Regions from separate parts of the Pantoea sp. S18 genome, predicted to be linked through region 2. Evidence: predicted binding sites of a transcription regulator. Region 2 holds the regulator's gene; the other holds the start of a gene.

Region 1 (3,866 bases), 730 kb from region 2:
CGATCATCACATCGACCGGCAGTTTGTGCAGCGCACCGCAGGCATCAACACGGCGATGACGCAGGTGATGACCACGCCGGACGGCCAGCGCACCTTCTTCCATGCACGCGGTGCCAATGGCAAGCTTGATTTGGCGCATTTCGCCGCCGTCTCCACTGCACATCGCATCTTCCATCTTGGTTATTTGCTGCTGCTGGATAGCCTCGATGTGCCGGATGAGGAATACGGCACGCGCAGCGCACGATTGCTGGCGCAGATGCAGCAACGCGGCTATCTCACCTCACTCGATTTGGTGTCGCGCGTGGGCGAATATCGCCCGCTGGTGGTGCCTGCGCTGCGCTGGCTCGATTATCTGGTGATTAACGAACTGGAAGCGCAATCGCTCACCGGCGTAAGTCTGCGCACGCCGCAAGGACTTGCCGCACCCGCAGCCTTTGCCGAGGCGGCGACCTGGCTAATGCAGCAAGGCGTACGTCAGCGAGTGGTGATTCACGCACCGGAAGGCGCGTGGGGCCAGCAAGCGGACGGCGAAGGGCGCTGGCAACCGGCGTGGTGTTTAGCGCCGGAAGAGATTGTGGGTAGCGTTGGCGCGGGCGATGCGTTTTGCGCCGGTGTACTTTATGCCAGCCACGAAGGCTGGTCGCTGACGGAAACGCTGAAGCTGGCGCATACCTGCGCCTGTTTTAATCTGCATGCCGCAAACGCGCTGGACGGCACGCGGCCATTAGCCGAGATGCAGCGCTGGATGGATCAGGCGATTTGCGTTTCGCGCGCCGAAGAGGCAGGGCGCATTACGTCGGCGGAGAAAACATAGCCGAGACCGCGAATGGTGCGGATCAGGCTCGGTTGATGCGGGTTGCTTTCGATCTTGCGTCGTAGCCGCATGATCAGCACATCAATGGTGCGATCAAACACTTCAAGGCTTTCGCTGTGCGTCAGTTCGAGCAGTTGATCGCGGGTTAATACTTTGCGCGCATGCGCCACCAGCGCGCGCAGCAGCGTATATTCACCTTGCGTTAGCGGCACGCTTTCGCGCTGCGGATTGAACAGCTGACAGCGCGCATCGTCCAGCCGCCAGCCGTTGAATTGCCAGCCTTCATCCGGCAACGCTTCCGGTTGCGCCAGTCGTCCGCAGCGACGCAGTGCAGCGCGCGCCCGTGCCACCACTACGCGCGGGTTGAACGGCTTGGCGATGTAATCATCCGCGCCCATCTCCAGTCCCACCACCATGTCCGCTTCCGAACCCATGCCGGTCAACATGATCACCAGCAGATCGGGACGCTGCCGCTGCATCTGTTGCAGCACCAGCAAGCCGTTGGTGTCTGGCAACATCATATCCAGCATCACCAGCGAAATTTCCGGGTGCAGCGCCAGCAGGGCCAGCGCATCTTTACCCTGGTGGCAGCAATAAACGGTAAATACATGTTCATTCAACACATCGTGCAGCAATTCGCACACTGCACGATCATCATCGACCACCAAAATCGCGGGCTTCATGGATGCGCCTCTTTTGTTACGAAAGGGTTAAAAGCAGTGTAACCCGATGTTTTTTACCTGCTGATTCAGTCAACAGAAACGTGAGCGCCATCGCCTGGCAGAGTGTGGAAGCGTGCAGTGCCGCACTCTTTTTGCCAAACAATCGCAACGAGGGAAAACGATTGCGCAGCGCTGGTGCAATGCACCATAATCGCGCCTCATTCTGGTTCGGAATTATCCTAAGCGAAGCATTATTCGGAAACGTAATCGATTGCGTAGGGTGATGGCATAGCTATTGCTATACCCTAAATAATTCAAGTTGCAGGAAGGCGGCAAACTTACGCATCTCCGGGAGCTTACTTAAGTAAGTGACCGGGGTAAGTAAGTGCAGCCAACGCATCTGCAATTTGAAGGATGACGGATATGTGGACAGGGGAAGGTTAAACGCCTTGCGTCCAATAAAAAAATAAGTCTGTAAACCACATTGGCAAGGAGCGCGCGCATTCGTGCCGACTCCGCTCATGAGAGATGATGATGTTAGAAAAACTCTTCAAACTAAAAGCGCACAACACAACGGTTCGCACAGAAATTATTGCGGGGATCACCACCTTCCTGGCAATGGCTTACATCCTGTTTGTTAACCCGAGCATTCTCGGTGCAACTGGCATGGACAAAGGTGCGGTCTTCGTGGCGACCTGTCTGGCAGCGGCGATTGGCTGTGTGTTAATGGGCCTGATCGCTAACTATCCGATTGCACTCGCACCGGGCATGGGCCTCAACGCCTTCTTTACCTATACCGTGGTTCTGCATATGGGTTACACGTGGCAAGTCGCGCTGGGCGCGGTGTTCTTGTCGGCGGTGATCTTCTTTGCCATGTCGCTTTTCAAAATTCGTGAGTGGATTATTAACAGCATTCCGCTGCCGCTGCGTGCCGGTATTGGTGCCGGTATCGGCCTGTTCCTGGCAATCATCGCGCTGGAAGGCGCGGGTATCGTGGTGGATAACCCAGCTACGCTGGTTGGCCTGGGCGACCTGACCAAACCGGGCCCGCTGCTGGCGCTGCTCGGCTTCTTCATCATTGTGGTGCTGGAAGCGCGTCGCGTTACCGGCGCGGTGCTGATCGGCATTTTGGTGGTGACTTTCATCTCCATGGGCATTGGTCTGACGCCGTTTGGCGGCGTGTTCTCTGCTCCGCCTTCTATCGCGCCAACCTTTATGCAGCTGGATATCGCGGGTGCCTTTAACGTTGGCCTGGTCAGCGTGATCTTCGCCTTCCTGTTCGTGGACGTGTTCGATAACACCGGCACCTTGCTGGGTGTGACCAAGCGTGCTGGTCTGGCGGATGAGCAGGGCAACGTGCCGAAAATGGGCCGTGCGTTGATCGCAGATAGCGCCGCTGCGCTGTTTGGCTCGCTGCTCGGTACGTCAACCACCACCAGCTATGTGGAATCTGCTGCGGGCGTCAGCGCCGGTGGCCGTACCGGTTTGACGGCAATTGTGGTGGCGATTCTGTTCCTGCTAAGCCTGTTCTTCTCGCCGCTGGCGGGCAGTGTACCGGTTTATGCCACCGCGCCAGCGCTGCTGTTTGTTGCGGTGTTGATGGCATCTGGTCTGGCTGATATTGACTGGAAAGACATCACCACCGCCGCGCCGGTAACCGTGACTGCGCTAACCATGCCGCTGACCTACTCAATCGCCAACGGTATTGCGTTCGGATTCATCACCTGGACAGTGGTGAAACTGCTGAGCGGCCGCACCAAAGAGGTCAACCCGGCGCTGATCATTCTGTCGATTCTGTTTGTCATCAAACTGGGCTGGCTGAGCGCGTAAATCTTACTTAACGGAAGCCCGCTCGGGCTTCCGTGTCTGCCGTTGCATCCCTTCGTTTATTTTCTGCGTGTCACCTCGCAATCCTTTTTGATGCTCACTTTCCTTCAATCTCAAAACGGCCCAGGCTGTGCGTGTTGTTTAAACCTGCCCGCAAAAAATGTGCTGCGAATGGCGGGATCGTGGAATGTTAATGCTGCGCAAATCTGTTTCACTAACGGTGTGGTGGAAGGATTGAGCAACGCGATGGAAGAGGATTCGGTGATGGATTACCCCATTAGCAATACAACTCGTGTGTTCCCACCGCTTATTTTTGACGTTGGAAACAAAGGAGATCATCTAATGGAACAAATAACCAAACGGGTTGAACAGCTGGAAAAAACCACGCAGCAGATTCAGACAGATGTTGCGGTGCTCACGGCGCGTTCAGAACATTTTGCCACCAAAGCGGATATCGAAAAGGTCAGAGCCGAGCAGGGCGTGATGCGGGTAGAGATCATGGGCGAGCTCGGGGCGCTGGAACAACGTATCGATAAGAAGTTTGAGCGGATGGAGGATCAACT
Region 2 (3,866 bases):
ATTTTGCGTTTGCACTGGCTAATCGCCATGTTTGTTAAGTTAACGCATGACAAATAACATTTTCATATCATTAATTGGCATTAATAAATTAATAATTAGCAATAGTTTCGCTGCGTTAACCAGCTGAAATCGCTCATTTTTGCTACAGAATCAATCTGGTAACATATTAATGGAAAAAGGCCTTACCTTTTGGAAAAAAAGTGGATTAGAATTGCCTCGGCGCTGATCGCTTGATCAGATTTCTCTCACTTTAACGCAGTCTGCTTTCATTCAGCCTGCTTAACCTGTAACCGGATTATGCGTCTACTAATTACGCTTTTCATACTGGCTTTCGCCCAACTGTTTTTTAATGTGGCTGCTGCATCTCCGCATGCGCCCGTTAATGCCAGTTCGCTTAAAGCAGAGAAAAAGAGCGCACGTGAAGACGAGCGCCGCAAACGACGCCCGGTGAAAACCACCACCAAAAAATCGCGCCTGACTGCTGTTCAAAAATTCAAACTCAAAAAACAGACCAAAACAGAAACCGCGCTGCACAAGACCACCAGCAAAAAATCCCCGCTGAAACTCTCTGCTAAGAAATACGGTCATCAACGTTTAGCGAAGAAAACACCAGAGATCGCCGTCGATGATGAAGCGTTAGCGCTGACCGGCATCAAAATGAGTAAGGCGCACCGCCAGCGTTATCAAAAAGCGCGTGAAACAGCGATGACCAAATTGATGGGCCAACTCGGCAAACCTTATCAGTGGGGCGGCACTTCGCCACACACCGGTTTCGATTGCAGCGGCTTAGTGTGGTACGCCTATAAAGATTTGGTGAAATTCAAATTCCCGCGCACCGCCAATGAGATGTATCACCTGCGCGATGCGGCACCGATTAAGCGTGAAATGCTGGAGAAAGGTGATCTGGTGTTCTTCCGCATTAATAATCGCGGCACCGCCGATCATGTTGGCGTGTATCTCGGCAACGGGAAATTCATTCAGTCGCCGCGTACCGGCAAAGATATTCAGATTAGCGCACTGGGTGAGGATTACTGGCAGAAACACTATGTGGGCGCGCGTCGCATGATGACGCCAAAAACTATTCGCTAACTGTTGCGCAACAATCATAAAAAGCCGGATGCTGTTCTCAGCTCCGGCTTTTTTGTTAATGCATGATCGCGGTAAAGCTGAAGGCGATAATCATCAACAGTGCGCCAACGGTGGTCATTAGCGCCAGCTTCAGGTCGGTATTCATCACAACTCCTTAGTCACACAATTATTAGGGTTAAGGCGATTTTCGCACAGCAATGGGCAAAAATCTCGTGTTATCCGCGCCAGCTTGTTAGAATCGCCGCCTTTCGTTGCGCAACAGATTTTGCGCGTGCTGTATTTACAGCGTGATGAAGTGATTTCGCCTGCTAAAACACACCGTTTTGCCCGCTTTTTTGGGCTATAAAAGCATTAGCAGACGCAAACGTTTAACAATATACTTATCAGTAAGTTGCGATAAGCCCAGGAGTACCATTTTCATGGCAACAATTAAAGATGTCGCAAAACGCGCGGGTGTCTCAACCACCACGGTTTCGCATGTCATCAACAAAACGCGTTTCGTTGCGGAAGAGACGCGTAACGCCGTATGGGAAGCGATCAAAGAATTACACTACTCGCCCAGTGCCGTGGCGCGTAGTCTCAAAGTTAATCACACCAAAACCTTAGGTTTGCTGGCGACCTCCAGCGAAGCGCCCTATTTCGCTGAAATTATCGAAGCGGTGGAGAACCGTTGTTTCGAACGCGGGTACACGCTGATTCTCGGCAATGCGCACAACGATCTGCAAAAGCAGCGTGCTTACCTGTCGATGATGGCGCAAAAGCGCGTCGATGGCTTGCTGGTGATGTGTTCTGAGTATCCAGACGATTTGCTGCAGATGCTGGAAGAGAACCGCAACATTCCCATGGTGGTGATGGATTGGGGTGCATCGCGCGGTGATTTCACCGATACCGTGCAAGACAATGCGTTTCAGGGCGGCTATCTCGCCGGGCGTTATCTGATTGAACGCGGTCATCGAGATATCGGTGCCATTCCCGGCCAGATGGAGCGCAACACCGGCGGCGGCCGTCACGCTGGCTTCCTGCAGGCAATGAACGAAGCGGGCATTACGGTGCGTCCGGAATGGGTAGTTCAGGGCGACTTTGAGCCTGAATCGGGCTATCAGGCGATGCAGCAGATTTTAAATCAGAAACAGCGCCCAACAGCGGTGTTCTGCGGTGGCGATATTATGGCGATGGGCGCGATTTGCGCTGCTGATGAGATGGGTTTGCGCGTACCGCAGGATATCTCAGTCATCGGCTACGATAATGTGCGCAACGCGCGCTATTTCACGCCAGCGCTGACCACCGTGCATCAGCCAAAAGCCGAACTGGGTGAAAAAGCGCTGGAAATGCTACTGGATCGCATCACCAGCAAGCGTGAAGATCCGCAAACCATTGAGGTTCAGCCAACGCTGATTGAGCGCCGTTCGGTGGCGTACGGTCCGTTCCGCGACTATCGCCGCTAAGCCGACAATTCGCTGAGCCATTCGTGGTTCAGCGTTTCGGCATCCCCGAGATAAGCCAGTAACCACTCCAGCGCCGGTGACGCGCGCTGTTCTGACCAGCTGACGCAGCACGGACTGTCCGGAAAGGCCTGCGGCAGTGCCAGTTCCACCAGTTTATGGCTGTCCAGCAGAGGACGCGCCAGATGGCCTGGCGCCATGCCGACGCATAATCCTGCCAGCAAACAATCCATCCCGGTTTCCCACTCTGGCACCACCAGACGTCGCTGATTATCCAGCGTCCATGTCATACGGCGCGGCAACGCACGCGAGGTATCCTCCAGCACCAGCGATGGCCATACTCGCAATGTTTCATCATCCAGCTCCGTGCTGTTAACCAACGGATGATCCGGACTTACAACACAACGCCAGTTCAACGCGCCCATATCCTGAAAGGCAAAACGTCCGCCCACCGGAATCGCCTGGGTTGCGCCAATCGCCACATCAACCCGGCCATCTGCCAATGCATCCCACACGCCGTTAAACACTTCGTAGCTGATAATCAGCTCCATATCGGGAAAGTGGCGATAGAAATCCTTCACTAACTGCCGCGTGCGCTGCGGTTTAACGATGCAATCAACCGCGATGCTTAGCTCCCCGCGCCAGCCATTTGCCAGTTGCTGACACTGTCGACGGGTTGCCAGCATTTTTTTGATAACAGATCGTCCTTCACGTACAAAATGCTCGCCCGCCGGTGTCATCACCACTTCGCGGTGCTGACGCTCAAACAGCGGCACCGCCAGCCAGCTTTCCAGCTGGCGCACGGTATAGCTGACGGCAGAAGGCACACGATGCAGCTCCTGCGCTGCCGCACTAAAACTGCCAGTGCGCGCCACCGCATCCACCACTTCAAGCGCATATTCTGACCACATAATTTTGCCTTCAAAAAATTTAACAGCACTATGCAAATATTAGCGTTTCACAAAGCGCGTTGCATCCTTTTACACTCCCCGGCGTTCAACCTGCCCAAAAGAGAATCACCATGTTGTCGTCTAAAGCATTTATGCCTTATCTCGCCGTGCTCAGCATGCTCGGCTTTCTTGCCACGGATATGTATTTACCCGCCTTTGGCGATATGCAGCGTGATTTCGCGAGCGCACCCGGCACCATCAGCGCCAGCCTGAGTCTGTTTCTCGGCGGTTTCGCCTGTGCCCAGGTATTTTGGGGGCCGCTGTCAGATCGTTACGGCCGTAAACCCATTTTGCTGGCGGGGTTAGCCATCTTCGCCCTTGGTTGTCTGGGGATGCTTTGGGTGACCGATGTCCGCCTGATGCTGGCGCTGCGTTTTGTGCAGGC

What was found. Region 2 encodes PurR, which represses purine synthesis genes. Its sites were predicted from a motif close to CANGCAAACGTTTGCNTG; they were not measured.
Region 1: the regulator PurR is predicted to act here: its motif matches at 1,737-1,754, upstream of VIJ98_RS12120 (NCS2 family permease).

What each region holds. Positions count from the first base shown of each region.
Region 1 is NZ_CP142688.1:2,603,856-2,607,721, reverse strand. Features, by position in the region: gene VIJ98_RS12130 (carbohydrate kinase family protein) at 1-814, shown strand, start outside; gene VIJ98_RS12125 (response regulator) at 751-1,497, opposite strand; gene VIJ98_RS12120 (NCS2 family permease) at 2,008-3,306, shown strand; gene VIJ98_RS12115 (hypothetical protein) at 3,475-3,866, shown strand, end outside.
Region 2 is NZ_CP142688.1:1,869,318-1,873,183, reverse strand. Features, by position in the region: gene VIJ98_RS08690 (C40 family peptidase) at 298-1,089, shown strand; gene VIJ98_RS08685 (YnhF family membrane protein) at 1,145-1,234, opposite strand; gene purR (HTH-type transcriptional repressor PurR) at 1,509-2,534, shown strand; gene punR (DNA-binding transcriptional activator PunR) at 2,531-3,442, opposite strand; gene punC (purine nucleoside transporter PunC) at 3,553-3,866, shown strand, end outside.